DNA from 3 places in the Desulfobacula toluolica Tol2 genome. Region 3 is predicted to be linked to each of the others. Evidence: predicted binding sites of a transcription regulator. Region 3 holds the regulator's gene; each other region holds the start of a gene.
The links. The regulator sigma-54, encoded in region 3, starts transcription at its own class of promoters, with help from an activator protein. The targets are predictions, from matches to a motif close to TNTGGCACANTTTCTGCTNT.
Positions count from the first base shown of each region.

Region 1 (11,069 bases), 2.3 Mb from region 3:
AAAAAAGTTTATCTGCCGCTCCTTACCCCCATAACATGGATAAGCTTGAAACAACAAAAATCAGAGATAAGAATGTTGAGGTTGATCTTGATACGGAATCCTTCATTATTCAGTTCCCAGGTTCACAGGCCCGAATTGTGACGGGCAACCTTATTCGGAATGCATTTCAGTATACCTGGCGCGGCAGGGTACAGATCACCCAGGCTGGCAACTGCAAGGACACTTTCTTAAGAATGAATGTTTAGTTCACAGGCGAGACCGTAATTTTTTTTTGCAGCGGTTCCGACTTATTAACAAAGCCGGAACCGCCCATGTAAGATAAAAAGGGAGTAATACAAGAGGCGGGATGCCTGAAATTTTGTATCTATTCTATTTCAAATGCACGTTCGCCGTGAAGGGCATTGTCAAGTCCGGCAAATTCTTCCTCCCTGTCCACCCTCAGTCCGTTGGTCAGCATCCGGGTTACCAGCACCACGATAAGAGTGGCCGTTGCACTGAAAGCAATGGTGCCTACAATGGACAAAAACTGAATCCAAACCTGTCCCGGATTGCCGTAAAACAGGCCTGCCGCCCCTTCAGTGATGGAAGGGGATGCAAAAAGCCCCGTGGCCATAGCTCCCCACATCCCGCACAGGCCGTGTATGCCAAAGGCGTCAAGAGAATCATCATATCCCAACTTCTGCTTGAGTACGGCAACGCCGAAAAAACCGATGATGCCTGCAACAGCCCCGATTACCAGGGCCCCTGCCAAAGTGACAAAGCCTGCAGCAGGGGTTATACCCACAAGACCCGCGATGGCACCGGATGCAAGCCCCAGAAGGGTTGGTTTTTTGCTGTGTTTCCATTCAACAAACAACCAGGCCAGCCCACCCATGGCAGCAGCGGTATTGGTGACCAGGAATGCAGAAGCAGCAATGCCGTCTGCTGCCAGTGCGCTGCCGGCATTAAATCCAAACCATCCAAACCATAACAAGCCAGCGCCAAGGGCAGTAAAACTGACGCTGGACGGAATCATGGATTCTTTTCCATACCCGTTTCGCTTCCCGAGAAACATGGCCAGCACCAGCCCTGAAACACCCGCGTTGATGTGGACAACATTGCCGCCGGCAAAATCAAGGGCACCGATCTTATGCATCCATCCGCCACCCCAGGCCCAGTTGCAAACCGGTGTATATACAAAGGTCACCCATAAAATAGTAAATACAATCCATGAAGAAAATTTCATCCTGTCGACCACGGATCCCAGGATAATGGCAACACCAATACAGGCAAAAGTCATCTGGAACAACACAAAAATAAGAGTGGGGATGGTCCCGGATACGGAATGAATATCAATACCGCTCAAAAAAAAATATTGCAGATTGCCGATAAAAAGGGTTGAGCCCTCACCAAAAGCAAGGGAGTATCCCCACCCAACCCAGACAATACTGGCAAGACAATAGGCAACCAGAATCATGGCAATGGTATTCAGCATGTTTTTATACCGTGACATACCGCCATAAAACAAAGCCAGGCCTGCCGGAGTCATCATCATGACCAGGGCGGTTGATATGGTGACCCAGGCAGTATCTCCCGTATCAATGACTCCTGCTTCTGCAAAGGCACGAGTCGCTGTTAAAAGTACTCCCCCTGAAGACATCAGTATTTTTTTTCCCAACATGATAACGATCCTCTCTTTAAAATCATATTTTCTTTTCAGCTTGTGTCTTTTATTGCATAGAGCAAACCCTGTGCCAGGAAGCGTTCAAAGAATATGACATAGTTTATAACATTCTGAAACCATACGATAAATTTGATGTTTTATATTTAAGAAGAGCAAAAGCTCTCAGTTAATTATCAAATTTATTACGAATTTGAATTTTTCATACTCAAATATACATACAAAAATGTTATATTTCTTTTTGACTCTATTTTAAATTTGATAATTAAGAACAAAAAAACCTTGCCTGGCTTATGGCGGGATGAAAAACAACATATTTGTAGAAAACTGCAAGAGCTAACCTTTGATGGTACAAGGAATATCACCGGGAATGATATCAGGACAGGGAATCAGGATATCCAGCCTGATGGATTTGTAACATAGAAAAACCAATGTTTGGCAAACAGTTCCGTATCCTGTTTGATCTCTCGTGAGTCATAAGTTTTTTAAGTGGATTTAAAGAATTATCATCCACAAATATGGCAAATAGATGAGAATACAATATCTTAAAATTATTCATATATTTTTGCTGTATCATGCAGCATCCAGAAATATTCCCATATTGTATTATTTCATTATTATGTCCAACATTCTGCATAAGATCGATATGAGTTGTTTCTTTTGTCAATACCCCAGATTGTTTATATCAGTCTGGTATTTTAGGTTTAAAAATTACAGGTGGTCGATAAATACAAATATGCTTGATGATGTACCAATCGTCCAAAATCCATGATATAACAACGGCAGTGTTTATGACTGAAATAATTACAGATTGATACAAAACAGACAAAACTGCTGATATTGGTGACTACAAATACTTAATGACGTTCCGGTCAAGATGAGCCGAATATCATCAAGAGTTAATTCCTCAATTATTTTTTTATCAATAAGATATTATCTTGTAGCTTAGTGGTGTGTCGATATCCAGAAAAATTATTAACCAATAAGCACCTATACTAAAATTTTTTCCGATCCCAGCTTTGAAGACGGCCTTTCAATCAGGAAAATTCATTGTTATATAAAGGAGGGAACTTTTGTCCAGGTGTTTAGGCGTTTACTTTTTATCAAGAAAAGTATAAAAAATTTATCAGGCGATAAACTCATCCAGGCTGGTTAAGATGTACCATTTGGCTCAGGAACAGATTGTTTTTAGCAATAGTTTATCCAGGTTTGCAGCAAAAATGTTACGATTTTTCTGAGTGAGTGCTGGTGGGCCACCAGTTTCAATACCACTTGATCGAAGAGTCTCTTTGAAATCTCTCATCAAAAGAACTCCACGAATGGTATCCTTGGAATACAACTCTCCCCGTGGATTAAGTGCGTGCCCTCTTTTTTCCAATACCTTGGCTGCCAAAGGGATATCACTTGTAATTACAATGTCGTCAGGGCATACCCTGTTTACGATTTCATTGTCTGCTTCATCAAATCCCGGCACCACTTGAATCAGTGTAATCCATTTTGAACGTGGAATATACATCTGCTGATTTGCAACAAGTGTCAAAAAAATTCCAACCCGCTGGGCGGCTTTAAACAAAATATTTTTTATCACCACAGGGCATGCATCTGCATCAACCCATATCCTTCTATGCCCCATCAATTCACCCCAAGCTGAAATGAATGGGGTTGACATAAAATTTTCATGAAGAAATCTTTACAGGAACAGAGGCAATAATAGAAGAGGATTTGATTTTTTCAGCAGACATCATGTCCACAATTCTGTTCATGGAACTTAAGATCATCAATTGTTCCCATTCCTCCAAATGTGTAAAAGAATCCGCAAATGTTTCCTGAAGAGGTGGAGGTGCAAGATCAAGGATATGTCGACATTTTTCAGAGAGCGTAATCATAACACAACGTTTATCCAGATCACTGCGCCTTTTGATGATCAAAGACTTTTTTTCCAGTCTGTGTATGATATCGGTTACGGTTCCCTGACTCAAACTGACCTTTCGTGCCAGTTCGGAAACAGCCATTTCTCCGTTTAACAATTCTTGAAGAATGATCAGCTGAGGACCAGTCAAACCAAAATTTTTGTCCAGGCGTTTTGAATGCATGTCAATTGCCTGTGTAATTTTTCTTAATAAAACCAGAAGTTCCCTGCAACGTATATTTTTAAGCTGATCCAATTTTATATCCTTATTTTTTTCCATCCTTTTAAATTGACACTTTTTCTCTTATTTGATTGATAATCATCTTAAAAGCAACAACTTTTTATACTTCAAGGAGATCAGCTCAGCTTAATGCAATCATTGAGGATGATGATTCCTCATACAAACTTCTGCAGGCAGTTATTCAAATCACCCTAATCAACTGATTTGAATTCATCACGCTCAAAAAAGAAAGATGTTTCTCCAAAAGCCGGTTTTAATTCATTAATCCAGCAGGCATTTTCATCATATTCAGCAAAAAACGGTTTTTTCACCCAGTCAGGAGACCTGCCCTGTATCAAAGACATTGCAATGTACTTTTTACCGTTAATATCAGGTATGCCATCGATTTTAATCTTTCCGGGAAGTGCTGACATACTAGGCCCCCTTACAGTTCTTGCAAGACCGCTCACACGACTGAACGCCTTTCTGAAAATGTCATATGCCTTGATCAAAGGGATGGAAAAAAATATGTGAGATCCGGTATCCCTGGGAATAAACATATAATAGGGGATGATTCCAAGATTCACCTGATCAATCCACATTTTTTCCCAGATATCAGATGAGTCATTTACATTTTTTAGAACCGGCGACTGGGATCTTATAACGGCACCTGTCTGTTGGATGCGTTTTACCGCCTCACGAAAAGCATCGGTGGACATCTCCCTGTAATGATTAATATGCGCCATTATGGAAAGATGAAGACCGGAATCAGTAATTTTTCTGAAAAGTTCCAGTATTTTTTCAGAATCATTATCCGTCAGATACCGGTAAGGCCAGTAAGAAAGCGATTTGGTCCCGATCCGGATTGTTCTGAGATTGGAAGGCCCTGATTCAAGCAAAGCATTAATATAAACCTCCAGCCTGCCTGCACTCATAGTCATGGGGTCACCGCCGGTGAAAAGGACATCCGTGATTTCAGGATGATGTTTCAGGTATTCAATAAAAATGTCCGACTGTTTCAATGCTATTTTATGCCCACTCATTCCGGTAAACTGTGGCCACCTGAAACAAAAGGTACAATAAGCATGACATGTCTGACCCTGGGCCGGAAACACAAGCATGGTTTCCTTGTATTTGTGCTGGATTCCACTGACTTTATTTCCGGCAAGCACCGGGACGTTAAAATCAAGCTGACCTGCCGGGTGGGGATTAAGTCCCTGCCGGATTTCATCGACTGTCCTATCAATTGTACCCGTGTCTGCACCGGATTCTAACAATCCTGAGACAAGTTCGAAATGTTCCGGCTCCAGCAGCCTTTTTTGAGGAAAATTAATGGCAAACAATGGGTCCTTGTCATAGTTATCCCAATCAATGAGTTCATCAACCACATAATTATTCGTTTTAAAGGGCAAAACCCTGCCAACGACATTCATATCAAATGAAGCCGTTTCAGGCAAAGATTTCAATTTTGAAATCTTTTGATAATTCTTGAGTGTATAGGGCCTATATTGCATAAAAGAAAATCTCCCTATTATTTAGATTGTATCCAAAGTAATTTAAACTATTATGCCAACAAATTAATTTGGAGTCAATGCTTTTCAAAAAACATCTTATCTTTAAATTAAAAGCATTATAAGCTGATATAAAAATTTTAACGGCAAATTATCATTCCTACACAAATCATTCTTTAACACACACATTCACGATTCAATTCTTAAATGGCAAAAAAATTTAACTTTTCCAATTGCATTGCGAATTGAAAATCAACACAATTTATCTTGACTATATTGTTTTTAACATCTTATTATAAAAGTTTCATTTTTAATCAATCATATGAAGGAGTACAGTCATTATGCTGCAGGAAAAAAAAATAGGATTTATCGGAAGCGGGAATATGGGCGAAGCATTAATCAGCGGCTTAGTTCTTTCCAAGGCAGCAAAACCTGAAAATATTATATGTTCAGACGTTGCAGAAGACCGTTTAAAAGAACTCCAAACAAAATACAAGGTCGTAACAACCACGGACAATATTGAAGTGGTAAAAAAGTCTGAAATCATCGTCTATGCCACAAAACCTCAGATTTTAGGATTGGTCTTAAAAGAGACCGCATCCGCTCTTGACACATCAAAACTGATCATTTCCATTGCCGCCGGTGTTCCATTGGCCGCCATTGCATCAGGGCTTAAAAAGGAACTTCGGCTGATCCGGGTCATGCCCAATATCTGCGCCTTTGTCAAAGAGAGCGCCACTGCAATTGCCGCCGGTGAATACGCCACAAAAGAAGACATAGCACTTGCACGGGCTATTTTTGATTCTGTCGGAAAAACCGTCTTTATCCAGGAAAACATCCTCATGGATGCTTTTACAGGATTAAGCGGCAGCGGCCCTGCCTATATTTTTACAATTGTTGATGCCATGGCAGACGCTGGTGTCAAAATGGGATTATCAAGAAAAGATTCCCTGTTCTTATCGACTCAGACAGTGCTTGGGGCTGCAAAGCTCCTGCTTGAATCCAAAGAACACCCGGGGCAACTCAAAGACAGGGTTTTATCTCCCGGCGGCACAGCCGTTGTGGGCATACACACCCTGGAGCAGGGAGGGCTTAGAACCACCATGATCAATGCTGTGGAAGCTGCTGCAAAAAGGTCAAAAGAGCTGGGAGATATGATGGTAAAAGAATTTATAAAAAACAATAAAAAAGACTGCTGAAAATCATTCGGGACAAAAACACATCTTATATGGTGTTTTTGTCCCGAACTTTTTTTGCAATTAAAAACTCCAAGACAAGTATTATAATAACTGCTTAAACGTCAAGCTCCTTTTTGAGCCAATCCCTTACATTTCCATCAACCGCATATACCCCCTTATACTTGCCGATTCCATTCATAAATTCTTTTTCAAGATTTTGGGGCAGCTTGAAAGTTCCCAGTTCTTCGGAATCAAACCCCCGCCGTCTGACCAAGGTTAAAATCGGTATTTTTTTCCATGTATTAATGACGAAATAGACGGTTTCATTACTATTGTCCCGTGAATTATAATAGGCCTGTGATCTTAACGGCCCCCACTCAAGATGAAGCGCAATGGCCTCTTCCGGTGTCATGTCCCAGTCTACGGAATTGATCAGATCATAATTTTTTTTTATATCATTAAGACTCATCGTCGCCTCCAATTAGTGTTTTAGTTAATCCACTGTTTCAGGACTACTTTTATAAAATCACTTTTATAAAACCAATTCGACATACTACAACAACATAATATAGTTAATAGCAAATTTCGTGCCTGCACACGACAGAATCATAAGACGGCTTTAAACACAGGAATTATAACCATTGGCGAGAATAGGAAATCAAAGATATAAAATAATTGGCACAAAAAATGAGACACACTTGGTGATACAAAAACGTATCACCAAGTGTGTTGGTTACAGCTTAGCAGTTTACCAGTTTTCACACAGCAACTCAAAAAAGCCTGCCGGTTTTACACAGGCAGGGCATTTTCTGGGTGCTGCTTTTCCAGTGTGAATATATCCACAGCTCAGGCAACGCCAGACTCTTTCGTCGTCTTTTTTAATCACCCTGTCCGTTGCAATATTCCCGGCCAGTTCAAGGTAGAGCTTTTCATGATGCTTTTCAGCAACAATAATATTAACAAACGTATCTTTTGCCCTTTCAAAGCCTTCATCTTCAGCAATTTTAGCAAATTTGGCATACATATCCTCACTGACATACTTTTCCAATGCTGCCGCTGAAAGAAGATTGGCATATGTATCCTTGATAACACCGGTGGGAAAGGTCCATTTGATCTCAAGCTCACCCCCGTTAAAAAATTTAAAAAACCGCAGGGCATGTTCAAATTCCTGATTCGCTGTTTCATCAAATATCTTTGCTATCTGGATATACCCTTCATCCCGGGCTTTGTTTGCAAAAAAATCATACCGTGTTCTTGCCTGGGTCTCTGCTGCAAAAGAGGTATGAAGATTAATTGCTGTCTGACTTTCCCTGAATTTAACCATGGGCACCTTCTTTTTTATTCTTCAATAATAATGGCATCTGCACCGCATTCATCTGCTGCACGGCGAACGATCTCTTCAAGATGTTTTGGAATATCATCTATTTTAATCGTAGATTTTAATTGATCTTCATCATATTCAAAAACTTCAGGACAAAGATCGTTACAGTTTCTGTCACCCATGCACTGTTTTGTAATGGTTACTTTCATCTTAAATTTTCCTCCTTTTAAAAAATTAATTTAACTTAACCTTAACTTAACAACCCACACCTTACTTGCGCACCCAGGCGTGGTATTTTGCGACCCATGCAAGTAATTTTTTAGGTGCATGGGTTTTCTTCCATAAACCTGCTGCATACTTGTTGGCTTCTGCCATGGTAGGATAAATATGGATGGTCCCAAGAATTTTATTCAATCCTATTCCATGCTTCATTGCCAATACAAACTCGGAAATCACATCTGCTGCATGATGCCCCACAATGGTGACCCCCAATATTCTGTCCTTTCCCGGCACGGTCAAAACCTTTACAAAACCATGGTCTTCAGAATCTGCAATGGCCCGGTCAAGATCAGCAAGTCCATATCTGGCCATTTCATAATCAATGCCGGCAAGGTTTGCATCTGTCTCATTTATTCCCACCCTTGCCACTTCAGGATCAGTGAAAGTAGCCCAGGGGATGATACTGTAATCCACTCTGAATTTTTTAAATCCGCCAAACAGTGCGTTCACAGAAGCATACCATGATTCATGAGCTGCTGTGTGGGTAAACTGATACCGACCATGAACATCTCCACAGCAATAGATATTGGGAAAATTGGTCTGCAAAAATTCATTGGTTTTAATTGATTGATTGCCTTTCAACTCAATCCCCAGCTCTTCAAGGCCAACCCCCTTAACATCAGGAACCCTTCCAAGAGCGATCAATATTTCGTCAAATGGTATTTTTACCTCTTTTCCATCATGGTCACAGACAAGTTTTTTCTCCTCCCCCAAAACATCAATAGCTCTGGCTGAATGATTCAAAAAAAGTGTTATACCCTCTGCCTGAAACCGGTCCAAAATAATCTGAGCCGCGTCCGGGTCTTCCTTTTTCATTATCCGGCCGCTTCTCTGTACAAGTGTCACATTTGATCCCAGTCTTGAAAAACCCTGGGCCAGCTCACACCCAATAGGTCCGGCACCCAGCACCAGCAGTTTTTTCGGCAGGGTCCTGATATCCCAGATTGTATCCGAAGTCAGATAGTTTATCTTTTCCAGGCCCGGCAGGTCAGGCACCATAGGGGTTGCACCGGTTGCGATAATAATATTTTTTGTGGTGAATATTTTATCATTCACACAAACTTCAAACGGGGATATGATTTTTGCTTTACCATGAATACAATCCACACCCAGCCCGGTATACCGCTCAACCGAATCATGAGGTTCCACTTTTTTAATAACAGATTGAACCCGCTCCATGACCCTTGCAAAATCAAACTCTACCGAGGCCTTGTCAAACCCGTACTCTTCTGCTCTTTTGACACGGGAAAGAAATTTAGCACCGGCAAGCAAAGCCTTGCTGGGAACACACCCGGTATTGAGACAATCCCCCCCCATTTGATGAGCCTCAATCAAGGCTACCTTTGCTTTGACGGCTGCTGCGATATAGGAGGCCACAAGCCCGGCAGAGCCTGCACCTATGACAACCAGGTTATACTCATATTTTTTTGGCTTCATAAATTTTGAAAAAACTTTCCTCTGCCTAACTGCCGATATAAAGCGTCTGGCAATAATCGGAAAAATACCCAACAAAACAAAGGAAAAAATAAGTTTTAACGATAAAATTCCACCAGCTGATTCTATTTTTGCCAAATGGGTTCCGGCATTCACATAGACAATGGTTCCTGCCAGCATTCCCACCTGGGACACAATATAAAACACACTGGTGCGAAGAGCCGTTAATCCCATGACCAGGTTGATCACAAAAAAAGGAAACACCGGCACAAGCCTTAAGGCAAACAGGTAAAATCCACCCTCTTTTTCCATCCCCTTGTTAATGGCATCAAGGTTTGATGAAAATTTACGCTGAACCCAGTCTTTGAACATATACCTGGAAAATAAAAATGCCAGGGTTGCACCTGTGGTGCTGGCAAAAGAGACCAGAACAGTTCCGTAAACCAGACCGAATAAAGCACCTCCTGCAAGGGTCATAACGGCAGCACCCGGAAGAGACAATGCCGCCATTAGAACATAGACTGCCATGTACATAACCATGGTTAAAGCTTTATGCTGACGGTAATAGCCCTCAAAGAAATCCAATTGACTTTTCAGGTTGACGAACGAAAAATACCGGTCCAGATCAAACAAAAAAAACAGGACAATTACACCTGCGATGACCATCAACAGTATAATTTTCACTCCCAAACTTTTTTTCATCCGTCATCTTCCCTTTTCAGCATTTAACAGCAACAATCAAAATATCTATGCCACCTTTTCAATGGCTTGAAATTTCTTCATGAATTTGCGGTCAATATAGTCTTTAATTATGAATGCAATTTTCCCGCCAAACACGAAATTATTTTTCTTTAATACACCCTGGCCTCCACCGATGTTGAAAATCAACAAATAATCAGGCCCGGGGTCAAAAGGCTTAAGTTCAGCGCCTTCCAGGGCAGCCATCAGATTGTGCATCAGGATAGGATTCTGCCGAACCGCATAAACCCCGACTTTATCCAAAGGCTGATCCTCAAAATAGATACAATCTCCGCCTCCAAATATTTCAGGATAATCTGTTGACTGAAGATATTGATTCACCAGAAGTCCTTTATCCGGCCCCACAGGCAGACCAGATGCCTCAAATATAGTTGAAGGCTTAACCCCCATCGCTATAAAAAGAAAATCTGTTGAAAATGTGTCACCTGATTCAAAATAAATTTCATCTGGTTGAATCTGTTTTACATACCCTGTTTCATGAATTTGAACCCCTCTTTTTTCAAGCGAGGAAATAATTTTCAATCTCACGTTCCCGGGAAACCGTGACATGAATTTTTTACCGGCAAAAATATGAATATCAGGCATATGCCGGTTTGTTTTTTTTGCCAGCTGCCATACATTGCCTGCAACTTCGGCAGATGAAGGGCCGCCACCGACAATGCTGATATTTATTTTTTTTTGTGCAAACAGGGCTTTGAGATTATCTGCCGCATCCATCAATTTTTCAATGGGCTTAACCGGATATATATGATCATTATTTTCAAACGCTTCCGGCATGGGAACATAACTGCCCGCATT
Region 1 covers NC_018645.1:299,675-310,743, reverse strand. The annotation lists gene TOL2_RS01450 (ammonium transporter) at 365-1,660, opposite strand; gene TOL2_RS01445 (YaiI/YqxD family protein) at 2,832-3,329, opposite strand; gene TOL2_RS01440 (MarR family winged helix-turn-helix transcriptional regulator) at 3,337-3,825, opposite strand; gene TOL2_RS01435 (KamA family radical SAM protein) at 4,002-5,303, opposite strand; gene proC (pyrroline-5-carboxylate reductase) at 5,642-6,499, shown strand; gene TOL2_RS01425 (DVU0772 family protein) at 6,594-6,947, opposite strand; gene rbr (rubrerythrin) at 7,227-7,802, opposite strand; gene TOL2_RS01415 (ferredoxin) at 7,817-8,008, opposite strand; gene TOL2_RS01410 (FAD-dependent oxidoreductase) at 8,070-10,214, opposite strand; gene TOL2_RS01405 (NAD(P)/FAD-dependent oxidoreductase) at 10,260-11,069, opposite strand, start outside.
Region 1: the regulator sigma-54 is predicted to act here: its motif matches at 7,054-7,073, upstream of TOL2_RS01425 (DVU0772 family protein).

Region 2 (11,069 bases), 1.7 Mb from region 3:
TTTGATGATCAGGCGCATGGCATCTTCAAACCCGAGCATGCCGCTGCAGAACAGTGCTGTGTATTCTCCCACACTGTGACCGATAAAGTAATCCGGAGAAAACCCCTCCTGGGACAAACGGCTGTAAACAGCAGCAGACGACAGGAACACAGCAGGCTGGGTATTCTGTGTTGAATTAATGGCATCATCCGTGCCAAACATCATGTCCAGCAGGGAATATCCCCGTTGTTCAACAAAAATTCTTTCGCCTTTTTCCATCACCATTCTGATGTGGGCATCTTTTTCAAAAAGCTCTTTCATCATACGGCTTCTCTGTGCGCCCTGACCTGAAAGAAGAGCCACCATTCTCAATTTTTGACCCCTGTTGTCCGCTGAATAGGCATGATCAATTAATACGATATCATCCCCGGATGCTGCCTTGAATTGGGCTTCAATTACCGGCTGTTCTTTTTCAAGCACAGCAGGCAGAGTACTCATGATCATATGGCAGTGGTTGCCGCCAATGCCGTTGACATTGGACGCAAACCTGAAGGGCTGTCCCTTTGGCCTGACCTTTATCCGGTCCGCAGGTTTTAAAATTTTACTGTCATTTAAAATGGAATGTTCAGACTCATAATTAAAGTCAGGCAAAATTTTTCCCTTATGGTTCATAAGCATCAATTTTGCCATGGCAACTGCTGGATTGGCAGCCTTGAAATACCCGAACTGAGGCTTGACATTTCCACAATGCATTTCATGATCAAAACAATTTTCAACCACCTGTTTTTCAACGATATCCCCAAAAATATTGGAAAATGCAAACAGATCCAGATGCTGGATATCCTGCTTTCTGATGCCGCTTTTATGATAGGTTTCATTGATAGTGGAGACAAATGTTTTTTCCGAAGGCGAAAGCAGGTGATCCGGCACGCTTGAGCGCACTGCACAATCATTGATCTCACCCAGGATCTGCATATCATATTCCCGTGCTTTCTTATAAGTGGTCATCAAATGAATGGCTGCACCCTCACCCATCACATAACCGTCAGCCCTTGAATCAAAAAAGTTGCAGTCCCCTTCCGACAACAGTCCAAGACGCTTGAACGCCATGAGGACAGCCGGGTACAGGTTGCAGTCGACTCCGCCTGCAAGAACAAAATCAAGATCTTTGTGTTTCAGGTTCCGGGCGGCATTTCTCATGGCAATAAAGGACGAGGCACAGGATGCGTCAATCACATAATTGGCACCGTTTAAACCGAAATAATTGGCAATCCTGCCGGAAATGATGTTGGACAACAAACCCGGAGTGGTATCCTCGTTGTTCTCGGGAAAGGCGTTGCGGATAGATTCCACAAGTTGTTCGGAAAGACGTGTGCAGGAATCAGAGTCAATCTTGGAACAATTTTTAAGCAGATTGCCGACAAAGTGTTTTCGAACCCGGATAATATTTTTGCTCTGCCGCTCTCCTGCAATGGTGCCCAGGATGGTACCAACCTTGTTGGCAGCGCTTAACTGACCCAGAAGGCCTGAACTTTCAAGTGCTTCGTTGGCTGCCTCAAGTCCGAAAATCTGACCCCTTTCAATGGATTTGACCATCATGGGCGGCATCCGGTATTTCAGGTTGTTGAATTTATAATCTTTGACCACACCTGCATTGACTTTGGGAAGCCAAAAGGGAGATTTTTTATCAAGGCTTGAATACGCATCATTATCAAAATGAGAAGCCGGGATATCGGACAATTGTTTTTTTCCTGATTCAAGCTTTTCCCAGAACTCTTCGGTGTTTTTTGCACCCGGAAGAAACACTCCAAGGCCTGCAACCACAATGCGGTCATCATTAAAATCATAGGCTGTATCCGTAAAAATATCCCGGGGAACCGACTTGTAATTCTGTGTCATCTGCTCAACCACAATGTGGTAATTAATCCCCCCAAACCCATAAGACGAAACCGCAGCTTTCCTGGATGTTTTGCCGTCAGAAGACCATTCTTTGGCGTCTTTTACAATAAACAGGGAAGATTCTTCTAAATTATGATTTTTAGAAAGAGTTTCAAATTGCCCGTTGGGCGGCAGCATACCTTTGTTGACCGTTAATAATGCCTTTAAAATACCTGCTGAACCGGCACACCCCAAAAGATGTCCGATCTGGGATTTAATGGAACTGATACCGGCACCTGCATTTTTATAGACTGAATTCAAAGTCTCAAGCTCTGCCTGGTCACCAATCGTCGTGGATGTTCCGTGTGCTTCAATAAATCCGATATCTTCAGGTTTAATGCCGGGTCTTATATTTTCAAAACAGCGCTGTACACTCAATACCTGACCCGCCGGATTTGGTGCGGCAATGGCTTTTCCTTTGCCGTCGGAACTGGACCCAATGGAATTGATAACCCCGAAAATACGATTTTTGTCCCGGATGGCATCTTTCATTCTTTTTAAAACAAAAATAACCGAGCCCTCACCCAGGATAAACCCGCTTGCCCGCTCATCAAAAGGATATGACCCGACGCTGGACAAGGTTCCCATTTTTGCAAACCCGATAAAGGATTCCGGAGCCAGATGGGTATTGACCCCACCCACAATGACCTGATCATGGTCACCGCATAACAATTCACCGATTCCGGCATCAAGGGCGGTCACAGAAGAGGCACAGGCTGCATCAACAATGTAGTTTACACCCCTGATACCCAGGTGGCGGGCAATCCGTGAGGCTTCAATGTTTAAAAGCATGCCGTGAACCGGATCATATCCTGGATTTTCACCTTCCATACCTTCCAGCAGGGTCTGCTTTACGCTGAGTTTTTCTTCATCACTTAAGACCTGGTATTCATCTGTTTTTTCAATCATGGAAACCAGTTCCGGATACCAGTACTTGAGTTGAAGGTTGTTTCCCAGTTCATTGGAAAGGCAGGTGGCAACAATAACAGCAGTCCTTGAAGGGTCATCACATATAAGCTGGTTATTTTCGCCCAGGAGTCCGGCATTTTCAACTGCTTTGTATGCGGTCTGCAAAACCATTTGCTGGCTGCGGGACAATTTTTTTGCCTTTTCTTCGGCATACCCGAACCGTTCCAGGTCAAACTCAAAATCATCTATATGCCCGGCAAGGGTTGTGTATGTCTTGTCTTCAGCACTTCTGTCCGGGTCATAGTAAAGGTCATGGTCAAATCTTTCCTCGGGCATCCGGCTGATGGAATATTTTTTGCTCAGAATATTCTCCCACAGGCTTTCAGGGTCATGTGCATGCGGCAGTGTACACCCTATACCCACAACGGCGATCTCATCGTTGATTTTGTTTTTACGGCTTGAAAAAATTTCAAGAAAATTGACGTTTTGATAAAGGGTTGATTTGGCTTCAAAATATTTGTCATGGATCTGTTTGATGGTAACGGGCCGGTCAAAAAAGGCCAGGCTGTCCCCCACAAGAAAATTGCCTTTTTCCTTGTGTTCATCATCCTCAAACCATGTGTAATGCTCGGGGCCTGGATTTTTAAAATCCGGGATAAATCCTTTGGCACCAATGAGCAATGAGCCGATGTTTCTTTTTTCAAAAGCTCTTTTTCTAATCTCAAGACTCTCTTTGTCCTTGATCATCCGGGCTTCATTTTCCACCATCATCCTTGCAAATTCTGTTGGAGCGGTCCTGGAGGCCAATCCCAGGCTTTTGCCGATCAGCATGGTTTCGTTTTCTTTGAGAATAATATCCCTGTATTGCGGCTTAATGCATTTGGTTTCCACGATTTCATCGGCAAAAAGATAGGCGGTTCCCACCTGGATACCGATTTTAGCCCCTTTGGCTGCAAGAAAAGAGGCAAACCCTGAAACAAAAAAAGAGGCAAAGCAGGTGGAAATACCACCGGCAAATACCAGGTACAGATCTGACAAATCATATTCTTTATTGATCAAAGCGGCAATGGCAGCTTCCCACAGCACCATGCTGGAAAGGGTTCCCACATGGCCACCGGCTTCCCCGCCTTCAAAGATAAACCGTTTGCACCCGCTTTTCAAAGCATTTTCCATCATGGAAATTGAAGGAGTGTGAAGATAAGTTTTGGTGCCTGCTTTTTCAAGTTCCGCCACTTGGGAGGGAATCCCGCCGGCAAACAATGCATAGGGAACCTTATACTTTTTCACCATATCCAAGTGCTGTTTTACAGAAGGATTAAAGGCTTCAATACCCACAAGCCCTGCACCGAAATTATCCACTTTTCGGGCACCGTCTTTGAGCATATCATCTGCCAGCTGTTCAGGAAGACTTCCCACTGCAAAAAACGGCAAAGCCCCCTGTTCAAGAACCTTGTTTGCAAAATCAGAACTGTCGGAAATATTTGCCATGGGTCCCTGGATCAGCGGAAATTTCGTTCCTTGGGCTTCGGCAAATGCAGAGTCTGGTTTTACAGGGTCAAACTCATCAATAAAATTTAAATTTTCACCAATGGTTTTAAATAAGCTTGAAATAATATCACCCAGACAACTTGACTCTTTTATAAAGTCTTTTGCAAATATACCGTCCTGGCCCAGATAAAAAAGAGACTGGATAAACTGGACATCTGTTTTGTCAAATGCAGTCATATTATCTTCGATCAATTCATACAGTTTTTTTCTTCCCTGTGGATCATCAGCAAATTCAACTGCTTTGAGTTTCAGGTCTTTAACAATTTTAGTTCCCAGTTTTGCAAACACCCTGTAAATATCGCTGCCGTCAACCGTAATATCGGTGGAATCACTTTCATCCACCATTCCCAGAAGCTTTTTAAAATTATCCGATACCGGGGCTTCATCGGTCATGAGAAACTGGCTGTCCATGACAAGACCTGAGACACCGGCGGCAAACATGCCTGCTGCCGTATACTTTCCCACACCGCCATGAATGAACAGGGGCAGTCCGCTGTTTTTCAAATACCACTGCATCAAGATAAAAGAAGAATATTTTGACACCATTCCACCGGCTTCATTTCCTTTCAGGACAAGGGCATGGGGATCAACTGATTTAATCTTATCGTTGATATTAATATCTTTTATTTCAAGAACAATTTTAGTGTCTGCAAAATTGCTGAAATCCGCAGGTGTATCATCTTTTGAAAGAGGACAAACTAATAGATCAAGATTCACCATCTGCAGATGTTTGATTTTTTCGATCAGGTCTGTGTCATGATTTGAAAGTCGAATACCAAAACTTAATTTTTCTCTGGAAAGCAACCTGGCGTTTTGAAGGATCTCATCATGGGGTATAAATTCCGTATCAAATACCGGAAGAGCGCCAGCGTTGAAAATTTCTATAAAATACTTTATATCAAATACCTTTACCGGATTATAAACCATCAAAGGAAGTCTTGAATTCAGTATTCTTCTAATCATAAGTGTTTCTCCATAATTTTTTTGTTTTTTATTTCCACGGCACTACCATGGAAATCACATTGCGCCGCCTTATAATACAAATATTGTGCCAACACAAATCAAACATACAACATATTGAAAATATACAGTTTTTTTTACTATATCTTTTTTACGGCTTTCACATGACGATTTTTAACTTGCATTCTATGCATATGACATGTACAAAATTGCACATTATCAAAAAATACTCTTTTATGGAGAACCGAGTGAAAAAAGCAAAACTCAGTTCAGAAGAACACCATTTTTTCAGAACAGTCTATAATGCCGCTTTTGCAAATCCTTTCAGCGATTTGAGAGAAAAGCTTGATATTAAAATTGCAGGCCATTTTCCTTCGGCCTCACGAAGAGAAAGCAAAGACCTGTGCATAAATGAAGTGGACCACCGGATAAAAACTCTTGAAAGCCAGGGCCGTGCAGACATCAATGCGTTTCAAGGCCAGGACAAGGAGATCATTACAATTGTATTTTTGTTTGATATCTTTCACAAATTCAGAGATGAGTTTGATCAGCTGATAAAGGATCAAATCAAAGCTCAGGACATCCCGGTCAAGGTTCCGTTTGCCCCAAAAGCCATGGAAATGCTCCATAAAAAAGGATTTGACGACAAAAGCGTTTTCCATTATTTTGCCCTGTCCTACCAGCTCAGACGGGCTTTTTATTTTATTTCCAACTCCCTTGTGGGCAGCAGCCCGTGCATGAAAACACTGAAAAAACATTTATGGTACAATGTTTTCACTTATAATATAGATCTTTACAACAAATTCTTATGGAACAAAATGGAGGATTTTTCCACCCTGCTTTTAGGGGAAACCGGCACGGGAAAGGGTACGGCTGCCAAGGCCATTGGAAGAAGCGGATATATCCCCTTTGATGAGAAAAAACAATGTTTTGCCCAGAGCTTTACCCGGGCTTTTTCTTCGCTTAACCTTTCCCAGTATCCTGAAACCCTGCTGGAGTCTGAATTATTCGGCCACACAAAAGGTGCCTTTACAGGTGCAATGGAGGATTACCAGGGCGTGTTTGACCGGTGCAGCCCCCATGGTTCCATTCTTCTGGATGAAATAGGTGAGATCCCCAACCATGTTCAGATCAAATTATTACGGGTTCTCCAGGAAAGAACTTTTTCCCCTGTGGGAACCCATGAAACATCAAGATTCAACGGACGGGTCATTGCAGCGACCAACAGGCCCAAAAAGGATATTCTTGACGGCAAGGTGTTCAGGGACGATTTTTATTACCGGCTGTGTTCTGATATCATTGAAGTCCCGCCTCTGAGTATCAGGATCAGAGAAAAACCTTCCGAACTCGATGACCTGCTTGATTTCACAATACAAAAAATGACCGGCACCCGTTCTGAAAAATTAATTCTAAAAGTCAAAAGAATTATTGACCGACGGCTTGGAAAGAATTATCAATGGCCTGGAAATGTACGGGAACTTGAGCAATGCGTTAGAAGCGTTTTGTTGCGGCGGGACTATCGAGGCAAACAAAAAGATGACAAAGAAGCCGGGTCACTTACCCAGGAACTGATACAGGGAATTTCAAACCTTAACATCTCTGTTCCGTTACTGGTATCAGGATATTGCAGGCTCTTGTATGAAAAATTCGGCACCTATGAAAAGGTGGCAAAGCTGACAGGACTGGACAGACGAACCATAAAAAAACATATTATAAATTTTAAAAGAGATTGAAAAAATTTATGCTCTATTTTTTACCCCACTCACTCAAAGGCATTTTATCCCTGATACTGTATACATTAAACACCGTCTGCTTGACACCTCCATTGATTTTGCTGGCGTTGTTTAAATTTTTTATCCCGGTTTATTGTGTTGTTGTTATTATTGACAACATACTGATATCCATTGCCAACCTCTGGATAGATATTAATTCATTCAACTCAAAACTGTTTTGCAAAATAAACTGGGATATCAGGGGGCTTGGAAACCTGAAAAAAAAAGAATGGTATCTTGTTATTTCCAACCACCAGTCCTGGGTTGACATTTTAGCATTGCAGACCATTTTGAACAAAAAAATCCCCATGCTGAAATTTTTCTTAAAACAGGAACTGATCTGGGTCCCGTTTTTAGGGCTGGCCTGGTGGGCTTTGGATTTTCCATTCATGAAACGGTATTCAAAAAAACAATTAACAAAAAAACCCCACCTGAAAGGCAAAGATCTTGAAAGGACAAAAAAGGCCTGTGAAAAATTCAAACACACGCCAATCTCCATCATCAATTTTGTTGAAGGAACCCGACTCACTCCCCGGAAAAAAGGAGCCCCAGACAATCATTTTACGCATCTTTTAAATCCAAAAGCCGGTGGAATAGCCTTTGTTTTAGGCTCTATGGGAGACTATTTTCATAAAATCATTGATGTCACAATTGTCTATCCGGATGAGATTCCAACATTCTGGGACTATATTTCAGGCAGGGTCAATAAAATAATTATTGATTTTGAAGTTATCCCCTTAACCGATTTTCCGACCGGGGATTATTTTAATGACACTAAGTATAAGGATCAGTTTTTCATGTGGTTGAATTCATTATGGCAAAAAAAAGACGATAAAATAAAACAATTAAAAGCAGATAAAATTTAATTTGTTTAAATAGATACCACCTGCATTTCATAAATATTCTGGCCGTCATCAGTTTTGGATACAACTTCCATGATTTTTGCATACCTCATCAGATCCATCACCCGCTTTTCACTGTGATTGCCTATAATACGGGTTTCCGGCATGATCACCCCGTCAACAATCACGACCGGATTACCCGGCTTATCCTTTGTCCACGCAATAAGATTGGTTCTCTCATCAATAAGTTTATCACGTCTTTTTTCTAAAATTTTGATTTCCCTGTTTTGTTTTTTCATTCTTTGTTCAAGCTTATCTGTTTTATCAAAACAAGCATTCAAAATTCCTTCAGCTTTTTGGGCATTTGCCCTTAACGTATCAATTCTCTTGCTTAATTCAGCAATGGCCTGGTAATCTTCCGTATTTTTTTCCATCAAAGAAATTTTTAAATTAAGTTCCTTTTCCTCTAATTGAGATCTATCCTGAATATGGGCAAAATCTACTATTTTCTTTTGAACGGCCACATTTTTCTGCTTTAATTTTTCTTTGTCTTTCCGGTGTTGTTCTGCCTGCTTTTCCAGCTGTTCAACCTTTTTCCTATTTTTTTCCAGTTCCTTTTCACAAAACACGTCATTGCCGACTCTTATGACGCTGGAGCAGGCCATTTCAGTTCCGATATTCCTGGCTTTCACCCCCATTTTGGCTGAAATTATTGAAGACATGAGTTTTCCGTTTTCAATCACGCAGCTTCCAGAACAATCTATATTCGAGTCAACAATCTCTTTTTGAATCACAACACTGCCCATGCACAAAATTTTTGAATTGTGGACAAACCTGGCATAAACATTTCCACGGGCATAAATATTGGCTTCATTGATACCGCCTGCAATTATTACATCGCCTTGAGCTGTTATAATGCCGCCATCCAGTTCAATAGCCTTAATATCATTGCCTTTTACTCTAAAGCCAGCTTTAATACGCCCTTTGACATTGATATTTCCGTCATAATTAATATGGCCGGTTTCATAATCCACATCTCCTTCGGTAATATACTCGCCATAAACAAAAACATGACCGGACAGGCTGTATTTAGGATATCCAGTAACTTCCGCAATAACCTTAAATCCATCCTCTGAAATCTTTGCGCCTTTTCCGAATTTCAAGGCAATGTCTTTTACGGGTATCATTTCAATTTGATCGCCAAAAATAGTCTGACCGTGTCTTGATTCAAGCATGGGAATTTTTTCAGCAAGCACTGTACCTTCTTCAACATGCGGTGTTTCACCCCGATCTTTAAAATCAACAGTACCGTCTAATTTAAATCCACCTGATTTTAAATAATCCGTATTAAAAAAGAATTCAATACGGGCATCTTTGCCCTGGATAGGAGTAATACCCTGGGCAACCCTGAAAGATTTCTTCTTAAACCCACTGGAATTAATAAATCCTAAAATCATTTTATCATCAACAATTCCCAGGACAATGCCTTTATCAAACAAGGCCTCATGTATTTGTGCAAGAGTAATATTTTTATCAAAGGATTCTGTTTTTGTTAAAAATGCCGACATAAAATCTTTGGAAATTTCAAGCTTGATTCCACCGTCAATAATTTCAGGTATCAGCAAAATACCTTCATCTTCTTCAAGCCTGGATGAATTTTCATCAGGGATATTTTTATTCTCTTCTTGGTCGAATGTGCTTTTGGTTTTCTTTTTGAGTCTTTTTTGCAGTTTTAAGATATCGTCACGCTGTTTTGGAGTTAACATACCCGCTTCCACAAGCAGGTCGCCAATAAGGCGAGGAGATTTTCTGCTCTTTATATCATTTTCCTGTTCTTCCAGAGCCAATTTTAAAACACTTTTATTAATAAATCCTTTCCGTATGGCAACAGCACCGAACTTGAATTCTTTTTGCCGCATTTCAAAAGCTTTTGCCACCTGTAAAAGCCTTTCCATATTTTGTGAAGAGATAAGCTTATTGAATAAAAAATACTTTTTCAACGCTGCCTGGTGATCCTTTGCACCAGAACACTGAGACATCCCCTTTTGAAGATCTTCCTTGTTGATCATAAAATTCTTAACCGCCAAAAGACCTATTAATGGAATTTTCAATTTATCATGACTGTCTTTGGTCATACTCTCTCCGTATAACTGCCAAGGCAGACCTTGTCTTTCGTTCAGATTTGCCCACAACAAAACATGAAAGTCACTATTTGGATTTTTGAAGACTTTCACATAAAAATTAAATTACAGCGGCCAGTAATCCCGTGGTAAGTAATGAAACTTCAATAACAAATTCTCGATGTGCCCCGGATATAATGCTATTGTTTTTAAAAAACTGTATCAATAAAAGCATGGCAAGGGGTATGAAAGCAAACCAGAACGCTCCACTTACCAATAAATCAGCAAAACATGCCGACACAATAAGAACTGTTTCAAAAATCAAAACATATTTTATAATAGCAAAACTTTTTTTTTCCCCTAAAAGAATGGGAAGCGTTTCTTTTCCGGTAATCCTGTCACCCTGAACAGCAAGAATATCAAAGAATGCCGTTCTTCCAAACACAAGACCTGCAGCGAACAAAAAAACCACTGCAACCGACCGCCAATCACTTTGATTTGCAAAAGCCGGCAAAAGACAGGTAACCATGCCCCATGCCATAACAATAAGAACTGTTTTTGAACCGGGAATATCTTTTATCCGGGCAAATTGCCTTTTTTTTGACACAAAAGGGATGATTTTCAAATTATAAGATAATCCCAAAAGACTCATAAACAGTAAAATAACAAAAGAAAACATACCGCTGATAAAACTCAAATAAAGGCCGGTCGAACCTGATAAAATCGCAAAAGCACACAGAAACCACTGGTTTTTTTCATAAAAAACCGCCCGTTGGGGATGATTATATTTATCAGACTTAATAGTGAATAAATTGTTCAGGATCTGCATTGAAAGAACATACAGCATGGCTATCAAAGCGTGATCTAAATCTTGAGCAACCCCCTGGATCTTGGAACATGCGTAGGTCAGAAAACCGGCACCTGTTGCAGCCATTATATTGGTCTTCAGCAAAAAATCACGAATTAAGCATAAAAACGCTTTCAAGGGATGTTGTTGTTGA
Region 2 covers NC_018645.1:4,243,447-4,254,515, forward strand. The annotation lists gene TOL2_RS19355 (type I polyketide synthase) at 1-5,337, opposite strand, end outside; gene TOL2_RS19360 (sigma-54-dependent transcriptional regulator) at 5,583-7,067, shown strand; gene TOL2_RS19365 (acyltransferase) at 7,076-7,972, shown strand; gene TOL2_RS19370 (FapA family protein) at 7,978-10,083, opposite strand; gene ispH (4-hydroxy-3-methylbut-2-enyl diphosphate reductase) at 10,190-11,069, opposite strand, start outside.
Region 2: the regulator sigma-54 is predicted to act here: its motif matches at 5,411-5,430, upstream of TOL2_RS19355 (type I polyketide synthase).

Region 3 (11,069 bases):
TGTCCATAACAAGATCGGCATCATTGGGAATCCCATATTTAAATCCAAATGAAATAATATTTATTTTTGTCAGACTGATGGATTTGTCCCCATCATGAATAAGGTCAAGGATTTGAGATTTCAGCTGATGAACATTCAAATGGGTCGTATCAATAATATGATGTGCCGTTTTTTTGATGGGTGCCATCATTCTTTTTTCCAGTTGAATATTGTCCAAAAGACTTTTTTCATTTGTCAGGGGATGTTGCCGCCTGGTTTGGCTGAATCTTTGTAACAGTTTGTTCTCAGCGGCTTCAAGGAATATGATCCGGGGTGTCATACTCAAATGATCCTCAATTGAGGCAATGCCTTGTGCATAATTTGATATGAAATTTTTACTTCTCATATCCATCACAAACGCCAGTCCCTTGATTTCAGGACTCTCTTTTAACGGCAGGTCCAGAAATTTAGGCAAAAGTTCTATGGGCATATTGTCGACACAATAAAACGAAGCATCTTCAAATGCTTGAACAGCCGTTGTTTTTCCGGACCCGGAAAGGCCGGTTATGATATAAAACTTTTGCATTTTACTTGATTATGACCTTCAGGTTGCTTGTTACCTTTAAATTATGTGTGACCCAAAGGTTAAAAGTCTTCATCCTGCTCCATAATGATATTGTAAATCTCATCAACGGATTCTGCGGTTAGCAGTCTTTGTTTAAAATGATCCATTTTTAAAAGTTTGGAAATCTGGGCCAATACTTTAAGATGATCACCGGTAGAGTTTTGTGTTGTCAATAACAGGAAAAAAATATGGACGGGTTTATTGTCAAGGGATTCATATTCAATCCCTTTTGGACTGAGTCCGAAACCGACAATAATTGATCCGACCGAATCAAGTTTTCCATGGGGAATTGCAATGCCGCCACCAATACCAGTGCTGCCTAACTGCTCTCTTTCCATGAGAACAGTGGCAATATCTTTGGCTGATGCATCTGTTGTTTGTGAAACTGCTGAGGCAAGTTCATCAATAGCCCCTTTTTTGTCACTGGCATTAAGGTTTGCAATAATAGAGTTTTTATTAAGAAGCCGGCTGATTCTCATTTAATGAATTATCCTATGGGCTGGATTAATCCCAGCTTACCGTTATTGTGTTTGTATAGAACATTGAGTTGCTCTGTCCTGGCATTGTTGAAAACAAAAAAAGATTGCTTTCCGGAATCTAATTCAATCACTGCGTCCTCAATATCCATGGGTTTAGTATCAACTGTTTCAATAATTATCGTGTCTACCATCTGGTCTGTCATAGGGTTGTCAAATGATTCTGCAGATAAATTCAATTGAGCAGATTCATTTTTAATGCTCTGTTTATTTCTTGACAGATGCTGTTTGACTTTTTCTTTGTGTTTTTTAATTTGGGGTTTTATTTTATCCATCAGTGCATCAATAGAGGAATACATACTTTCGGAATCTTCTTTGGCATGAATTTTTAATTTGTCGCAAGTAAGTGTGATTTCAGCTATATGTCTGATTTTTTCAACAGACAGCACAACATGTGCTTCAGCCGGGCTGTCCAGCATTTTATCAAATTTATCAAGTTTTTTTTGAACATAAGATTTTAAGGCAACAGATGTGTCAATTTTTTTAAAGGTAACGGTTGTTTGCATAAAAAAACCTCCTTAAAGCTGTTTGCGTTTATTAGAAGGAAGTATGTTCAGTACTTTCCTGTATTTAGCGACCGTTCTTCTGGCAATCTGGATATTTGAGCTTTGAAGAATGCTGGCTATTTTTTCATCACTTAAAGTACTTTCAGGGTTTTCGTTTTCTATAAGAAGTCTTATTCTTTCTTTTACACTTGCAGATGCCATGGATTCTCCGCCGGTTCGCTCGATTGAAGAGTTAAAAAAGTATTTTAACTCAAAAAGTCCCTGGGGGGTATAGGCATATTTATTGGTTGTCACCCGACTGATTGTTGATTCATGCATCTCAATATCTTCTGCTATATCTTTTAGAATCAGTGGTTTTAAATATGCAATCCCTTTTTCAAAAAATTCATTTTGAAATTTTAGAATGCTTTCCATTACAAGGTATATTGTTTTTTGACGCTGATGTATGCTTTTTATCAGCCAAGATGCAGACTGCATTTTTTCATTGAGGTAATTTTTTGTATCTTTTGATATTTTATGGCCGTTGGCAATGGCATTTTTATAAAATCTGTTGATTTTAAGCTTGGGAAGCCCATCATCATTCATTACAATTTTAAAACCATCCTCATGCTTATAGACATAGATATCAGGCGTGATATATGCAGGTTCTTCAGTGGAAAATTTTCGACCGGGTTTAGGTTCAAGATATTGAATGATTTTTACGGCTGCCCTGACATCATCAAGGGATATCTTCAATGCTTTGGCAATTTTTTTGCTGTTTCTGTTTTCAAGATTTTTCAGGTGGTTGTTTATGATTTCAGTTATGATGGGATTATCAATACCCAGTTGATGAACTTGAATCAGCAAGGTCTCACGAAGGTTTCTGGCACAAATACCGGGCGGATCAAAGGTCTGAAGTACTGAAAGCAGATCTTCAACAACTTCTATTTCAACACCGGAAGTCTCGGCAATTTCTTCAATATCACTGCAAAGATAGCCGTCCCTGTTCAGGTTCCCGATAATCATATGACCGATTTTTTCTTTTTCTTCACTGAGTCCATGGAGCATTAACTGCCACTGAAGATGGGCTTGCAGTGTCTTTTTTTCAGAAGTAAAAGCTTCATAATTCGGAGCCTCTGTATTTTCCGATTCCGTATAGACTCTTCCTGTAGAATTATATTCATTAATATAATTTTCCCAGTCTGTGTCAGACCTTACTTTTTCTTCAATGGTGACTTCTTTTAAAGGGGCCTCTTTTTCAGAGGAGGGGATTTCATTTTCCAGGGCAGTAATATTATTGTCAGATGGCTCTTCTGTACCGGCCTCTTCAAGAGCAGGGTTTTGTTCCATTTCCTGTTGAATCATCTCGGCAAGCTCAAGGCGCGACAGCTGGAGCAACTTGATAGCCTGCTGAAGTTGAGGCGTCATGACCAGTTGCTGAGTTAAGATTAAACTTTGTTGTAATCCAAGTTCCATAATTATAGTTTAAAATTTTCTCCCAAATAGATTTTTTTAGCTAATTTGCTTGAAATGATTTTATCAGGATTCCCCGATTCAATAACCTTGCCCCGGTTCATAATATATGCATTGTCACAAACTCCCAAGGTCTCTCTTACATTATGATCCGATATTAAAACGCCGATTCCTTTTTTAGTCAACTGATAAATTATTTGCTGGATATCAATGACCGCCAAAGGATCAATCCCTGCAAAAGGTTCATCCAGAAGTATAAACAATGGGTTTGTGGCAAGGACTCTTGAAATTTCAAGCCGCCGTCTTTCTCCTCCTGAAAGGGAACCGGCTTTTTGCCCGGCAAGATTTATAATGCCAAGCTCTTTCATCAGGCCCATGGTTTTTTGTTCAATATCAATGCCGTTTTGGGGCAACACTTCAAGTATGGCAGCAATATTTTGTTTTACCGTCAGCTTTTTAAAAATGCTTGATTCCTGAGGAAGATATCCGATTCCCTTTCTTGCTCTTATATACATTGGATATTGCGTAATATCATCATTATCAATCAAAACTTCACCCTGATCGGGTTTGACCAATCCAACCGACATGTAAAATGTAGTTGTTTTGCCCGCTCCGTTTGGCCCTAAAAGACCTGTTACTTCGCCTTGTTTCACTTTAAGGCTGACATGATCCACAACTTTTTTGCCGTTATAGATTTTTACAAGATTTTTTAATGCAAGTTGTGTCATTATTGTTTTTCAGTGATATTATCTTCAGGATTAAAAAGCGCTTCAACTCTTTTTTTACCGTCACTTTCCACGAGTACTTTATCTTGATTTCTGAAAAGAGTAATCTTTGTTCCGGTAACAAAACTTGAGCCTGTTATTAATTTAGGAGATTTGCCGGTTAGAACCAATATCCCTTCTTTGGTTGTATAGACAGCTTTGTCAGCAAATGCCTTTCGTTCTCCGGCAATGTATTTGACGTTTCCGGTCGAAATGATTTCTTTGATATTGTTTTGAGCATCCTTGTTTTTATTGTCATTCATAAAGTAAATTTGAATGGAATCAGCAAAAACAATAAAATCCGCTCTTGTGACTTTGACGTTACCGATAAATTCAATCATTGAGGTGTCTTTTTGTGCAATCATTTTATCGGATTCAACGCGAATAGGAGCTTCTTTGAAAGTATTTTGCGTTTGGGAGTGGGCAATTTTTATTTGCAATAGCCCTGTAAAGCAAAAAATAAAAAAAGGCACAAAAAAAAGGCATGTTGATTTATTGAATAACAAATTTTTCACTGAAATTTCCTTTAACATGCCCATTTAAAATTATCATATTATTATTGAGTTCCGTTTTCATTGAATCTGCTTCAATAAAGGAATTTTCCTTTTCAAGCCTCACGTGAGTGTTGGAATAGATTATATGTTCTTTTTTGTTATAATGCAACTTATCAGTTCTCAGGACAGAAGTTTCATAGGTTACAACCGCATTATCGGAAAATGTCATGTCATGCGTCTTTGTCTGGAGGATGCCTTCTTGAGATGTCAGGTGAACTTTTTTATTGTCTTTTGTGAAAAAAAAGACTGAAACGTCAGTTAGAACAGCCTTGTTTTCATTTTTTAGGAGAGTTGCAGAGCCAGCTTTCAGCTCCCACTCCTTTATCCCGTTTTTCTTTGAAATCTGCTTTAAAAAGTTCAGTTTCAAAGCGGCTTTGGAGTCTATTTTAATATCGTTAATTTGCGGTGGGGTGGAAAGCAGTTTGTCAAAATAAAAAAAGCCGCTGATGATGACAATCATTAAAATCAACAGGCCTATCAAAGGATAGGTCAGTTTGTGTTTTGAAACGTATATCATAACAGGTATTGATTAAGGATGATGTCCCATAATCCCTTTGCTTTCAAGATGTTGTCACAAATTTCTCTGACAGCTCCCCGGCCTCCTTTTTGGATTGTAATAATATCTGAATGCTTTTTTACCTCTTCTGGTGCTTCGGGGACACAAAAAGAAAGTCCCACTCTTTTCATGACGGGAAGATCAATCAGATCGTCTCCGACAAACGCTATTTTTTCAAGTGCTGTTCCTGTTAGGGCAGTGATGCTGTCAAGGGCTTTTGATTTATCCTTGATACCGTCAAACAACAAGGTTATCCCAAGATTTTCACACCGGTATTCCAAGGCCTTTGATTTGCGGCCGGTGATGATGCCGACGCCAATTCCTGCATCCATAAGCAGTCGCAGCCCTAGGCCGTCTCGTGAATGAAAACTTTTTATCTGTTCTCCCGAGTCTGAATAGGTTATGCTTCCGTCTGTTAATACCCCGTCCACATCCAGCAGCAAAAGATCAATATTGGCAAGCTTGGTTTTCATATGTATTATCCCACTGCTTGTTTGATTGCCACAAGGGTGGATAAAAGATTTTTCATATCGTTTAACGGCATGGAATTGGGTCCGTCGCACAGGGCTTTGTCGGGTTCCGGATGGGTTTCAATAAACAATCCGTTTGCGCCTGCTGCTATGGCTGCCTTTGATAAAGTAGGGACAAATTGCCTTTCTCCGGCAGAAGAATCTGTGGCACCTCCGGGAAGTTGAACACTATGTGTCGCATCAAAGACAACCGGTACGCCTAAATTTTTGATAATCGGTATGGATCTAAAGTCCACAACAAGATTATTATAACCGAATGAGGAGCCTCTTTCTGTAATACAAATATGGGTATTTTTGGATTCTTTTGCCTTGTTGATAATATTATTACAGTCAAGAGGAGATAAAAACTGTCCTTTTTTTATGTTGACCGGTTTGCCTGTATTGCAGGCTGCCATGATTAAATCAGTCTGTCTGCACAAAAATGCCGGTATTTGGATAATATCCAGAACCTTTGCCGCTTTTTGAGCCTGGTCAGGCAAATGAATATCTGAAATAACCATAATATCCAGATCTTTTTTGATTTTTTCAAGAATGGTTAATCCTTCATTAAAGCCAGGGCCCCTGAAAGAGTGAACGGAAGTACGGTTTGCTTTGTCAAAGGATGCCTTGAAAATAAAGGGAATATCAAGTTGTTCCGTGATTTTTTTTAAATGTTTTGCAATACGGTAAGTGATTTCATGGCTTTCTATCACACAAGGACCGGCAATGAGAAAAAATCCCGGGTCTGGTCTATCGACTAAATTGAAAAAAAAATTGTCCATAATTGTGTCCTGAATAAAAGGTTTTGGAGCCAAATTATATTTTGAGGTCAAAAAAGTCAAGAATGGAAAATTGCTTGATAAGTTCGACCATAGCTGCTATTTTACTGTAAATTTATTTATTCACACACTAACCTCCTGAAAAGATAGGTATTATTGATGAAAAGATTTGTCTTTTTTGTTCTGTTTTTTGTTGTTTTTATTCCCATTGTCTGGGTGCTTGTTCATAAATTTGAAAGCAAAAAACCAATTGTCGATATTACAATACCGTCTATATACTTGAAAAAATCCTATGAAATGTCACTGAACATTACAGATCGTCAAACAGGTCTGCGCAAGATTATGGTATCCATAATGCAGCAGGGTAAAGAAAAGGTTTTGCTGGACAAGCAATATGCTTCTTCAACTTTTTTAGGGTTGTTTCCTGAAGTGAAGAAGACGCAAGAGACTTTTACCATACCTGTTTTGTTCTGGAAATATGGTATGACAGATGGTGAAGCAGTTATCCGGATAATGGTTTCTGACTATTCATGGCGAGGCTGGAACAAGGGTAATGTTTTTTATGTCGAAAAAAAGGTCGTTATTGATTCAAAACCTCCCAAAGTGAGGGTCTTAACGAAACGTCACAATGTTGAACGTGGCGGTTCCGGTCTTGTTATTTACAGAGTGTTTGAAGAAAATTTAAAAAGCGGTGTTAAAGTGGGGGATAATTTTTTCCCGGGTCATGCCGGTTTGTTCGAAGATAAACAGATCTATGCTGCTTTTTTTGCTTTAAGCCACATGCAGGGTACTGGCACTCAGCTTTCCGTCATTGCAGAAGATATGGCAGGCAACATTACAAAAAGAGGATTTTATCATTATATAAGGGATAAAAATTTTAAAACAGACGTTTTGAATATTTCCGATCGTTTTCTGGAACAAAAAGTTTATGATTTTGATGTGGATGACAAAAATGGTTTTTTTCAAGAACAAGAACCTTCCTTGCTTAAAAAATTTTTATATATCAATGGTGAGGTCAGAAAAAATAATGTTGAAACCATATTAAAGATTCCTCAAGTAACGCAAAATGAAAAATACTGGGACGGAATGTTTTCAAGACTTAATGGATCTGCAAGGAGAGCTGGATTCGCTGATCGACGAACTTATAAATATAAGGGCAACGAAATTGACAGGGCGGTTCATTTAGGGGTTGATCTGGCTTCAACGTCCAATGCGCAAGTGAAAGCTGCCAATTCGGGTAAGGTGATTCTGACAAAATTTATCGGCATATTCGGCAATACCGTTATGATTGATCATGGATTCGGGCTTTGCAGTCTTTATGCTCATTTAAACCATATGTCAGTAAACGAAGGGGATATGGTTAAAAAAGGTGATGATATTGGTTCCACTGGTTTGACGGGCCTTGCCGGCGGCGATCATCTTCATTTTTCAATGATTGTACATAATGTTTTTGTAAATCCCGTTGAATGGTGGGATGATTCATGGATTAAAAATAATATTACATCAAAAATTGATTTTGTGAAGCAGATTGATTAGCAACGAGGGGACAGTAATGTGGGTGCAGATTTTAAATCTGCACCTGATCAAGAAACGTGGGCACAGATTCTAAATCTGTACCCGATACGATAAGGTTTATTATGAGTGATTACAAAGTTAATAAAACAATTGAACAGATAAATAAAAAAATTGCGGCCGGCGAAGCTGTGGTTGTGACTGCAGAAGAAATTATCGATATTGCTAAAAAAGAAGGCATTGTTGAAGCGGCAAAAAAAATTGACGTGGTAACCACCGGAACATTTGCACCCATGTGTTCTTCCGGGGCGTTTATCAATATCGGCCAGTCCAAACCCCTTGTCAGGACAACAAAAACCTGGATTAACAATGTGCAGGCATATTCAGGCTTAGCAGCTGTAGACTGTTATCTGGGTGCTACCCAGACCTGTGAGGATGACCCGTTAAACAAACGTCATCCAGGTGAGTTTAATTATGGCGGCGGACATGTGATCCAGGATCTGGTTGCCGGAAAACAAGTTCATATACGTGCGGAAAGTTATGGCACGGACTGTTACCCCAATCGAAAAATAGAAAAGCTGGTCACATTGGAAGAGTTGCCAAATGCCATGTTGTGTAATCCTCGAAATGCCTATCAAAATTATAATTGCGCAATCAATAAATCCGATAAAATTAAATATACTTATATGGGAACCTTAAAATCGGACATGGGCAATGCCAATTATTCAACATCAGGTGAACTCAGTCCGCTTTTAAATGATCCTTATTTGAAAACAATTGGTGTGGGAACCCGGATTTTTCTGGGAGGCGCACAAGGGTATGTAACATGGACCGGCACCCAGCATAAGAATAAGGTTGAAAGAGGATTGAACGGCGTGCCTGTGACACCTGCTGGGACCCTTGCCGTAATGGGGGATTTAAAGCAGATGTCTCCCGAGTGGCTTGTCGGCCAGAGTATTCGAGGCTACGGCGTTTCTTTGTCCGTTGGCTTTGGAATTCCGATCCCTATTCTAAATGAAGAGATCCTTAAATATACTTCGGTTTGCGATGAAGATATTTTTACTCAGGTTGTTGATTATGGATATGATTATCCAGAAGGCATTTCAAAATCCTATGGCCAGGTAAGCTATGCAGAACTGAAAAGCGGTTCGATTATGATCAAAGGAAGGAAAATCCCAACAGTTCCATTATCTTCAATGATAAAGGCACGAAAAATAGCTGATATTTTAAAAAAATCCATCCAGAAAGCAAAGTTCTTTTTAGGTCAACCACAACATATGTTTTATTAGAGGTTAAATAATTTAAGGATAAAAAATGGCGGAAAAGAAACCTAAGAGTTCTTTGCGGGAAAATATAGAGGCAATCATTATAGCAATAGTTATTGCCATGTTTATCAGAACGTTTATTGTTCAAGCATTTAAGATCCCATCGGGTTCCATGCTTGAAACGCTTCAAATCGGAGACCATATCCTGGTCAATAAATTTATTTATGGAGTAAAAATTCCGTTTACGGACGGAAAAACACTGATCCCGGTTAAAGATCCTCAAAAAGGTGATATCGTTGTATTCAAGTATCCTGAAGATCCATCCAAGGATTTTATTAAAAGGGTGGTTGCCACAGGCGGGGATACCGTGGAAATTGTTAATAAAAAACTTTATGTAAATGACAGGCTAATTGAAAATGAGCCTTATGCTGTTTATAAAACCAGCATCATATATCCTGGAATTGTCAGCAAAAGAGATAATTTAAAAAAAACCGCTGTCCCTGAAAATAATTTGTTTGTCATGGGTGATAACCGTGACAATAGTCATGACAGCAGATTTTGGGGTTTTGTTGATCTAAAGGCAGTCCGGGGAGAAGCATTTATCATTTACTGGTCATGGAATAAGAATAAATTCGGAGTCAGATGGAATAGAATTGGTGATTTATTAATATAGGGAGCAATATGCAGTTTACAAAAAAGGATGTTCTGGATATCGAATCTCTTGAACCTTCCGAAATTTCATTGATCCTTGATACAGCCCGAGGCATGAAAGAAATTTCAGAACGGCCTGTTAAAAAAGTACCCACATTAAGAGGAAAAACCATTGTCCTTTTTTTTCAGGAACCTTCGACAAGAACAAAACTTTCCTTTGACACGGCAGCCAAAAGGCTTTCCGCAGACAGTATTTCCATTTCAAAGAGTTCATCGAGTATCGTTAAAGGCGAAACCTTAATTGATACAGCTAAAAACCTGGAAGCCATGAAACCGGACGTTATTGTCCTGCGTCATCCATCATCCGGAGCGCCTCATTTGATTTCAAAATATGTCAATGCTTCTGTGATTAATGCAGGAGATGGAATCCATGCACACCCCTCCCAAGCGCTGTTGGATATGATGAGTGTCCGGGAAAAAAAAGGAAAAATAGAAGGGTTAAAGATTTCTATTATAGGGGATATTGCCCACTCAAGAGTGGCAAGATCAGATATTATCGGTTTTTCAAAAATGGGCGCAACGGTTTCCATCTGTGCGCCTGAAACCATGATTCCCATGGGAATAGAAAAATTAGGATGCACAGTATCACCTAATATCGAAACCTGTGTTGAGGGGGCTGATGTGGTTATGATGCTCCGGATTCAAAAAGAAAGACAGGGAAACATACTTTTCCCTACGGAAAGGGAATATGCAGCGCTTTTCGGGCTGAATAAGACCCGACTGGCTCTGGCAAAAAAAGATGTCATTGTCATGCATCCAGGACCCATGAACAGGGGTGTTGAAATATCAAGTGATGTTGCAGATGGTCAGTGTTCTGTTATTTTAGAGCAGGTCACCAATGGGGTTGCTTTGAGGATGGCATTATTTTATCTGGTAGCAGGAGGTAACAGGCATGCAGATTCTGATTAAAGGGGCACGGGTTCTTGATCCGGGAAAGATAGATGAGAAAAAAGATATTCTCATTAAAAATAATCTTATTGAAGCTATTATTGATCCTATTGTTGACCCGACTATTGATCAGATTGCAGATTTGGATGAAAATAAAACCGAATCTGGTATTAACGTAATAGATGCTACAGGAATGATCGTGGTTCCCGGATTAATTGATATTCATGTCCATTTGAGAGAGCCGGGGCAAGAATATAAGGAAAACATTGAGACAGGTCTTGCTGCTGCTGCCAGGGGAGGTTTTGCAGCAGTGTGTTCCATGCCCAATACAATCCCTGTTAACGATAACAGACAAGTGACACAATTTATTATCCATCGTGCAAATGAATTGGGGCTTTCAAAAGTATATCCCACCGGGGCTATAACTCAGGGT
Region 3 covers NC_018645.1:2,557,664-2,568,732, reverse strand. The annotation lists gene rapZ (RNase adapter RapZ) at 1-565, opposite strand, end outside; gene TOL2_RS11845 (PTS sugar transporter subunit IIA) at 625-1,083, opposite strand; gene hpf (ribosome hibernation-promoting factor, HPF/YfiA family) at 1,092-1,646, opposite strand; gene rpoN (RNA polymerase factor sigma-54) at 1,659-3,101, opposite strand; gene lptB (LPS export ABC transporter ATP-binding protein) at 3,104-3,826, opposite strand; gene TOL2_RS11825 (LptA/OstA family protein) at 3,826-4,395, opposite strand; gene lptC (LPS export ABC transporter periplasmic protein LptC) at 4,355-4,933, opposite strand; gene TOL2_RS11815 (KdsC family phosphatase) at 4,930-5,445, opposite strand; gene kdsA (3-deoxy-8-phosphooctulonate synthase) at 5,451-6,263, opposite strand; gene TOL2_RS11805 (M23 family metallopeptidase) at 6,420-7,796, shown strand; gene TOL2_RS11800 (homocysteine biosynthesis protein) at 7,898-9,061, shown strand; gene lepB (signal peptidase I) at 9,087-9,710, shown strand; gene TOL2_RS11790 (aspartate carbamoyltransferase catalytic subunit) at 9,719-10,657, shown strand; gene TOL2_RS11785 (dihydroorotase) at 10,641-11,069, shown strand, end outside.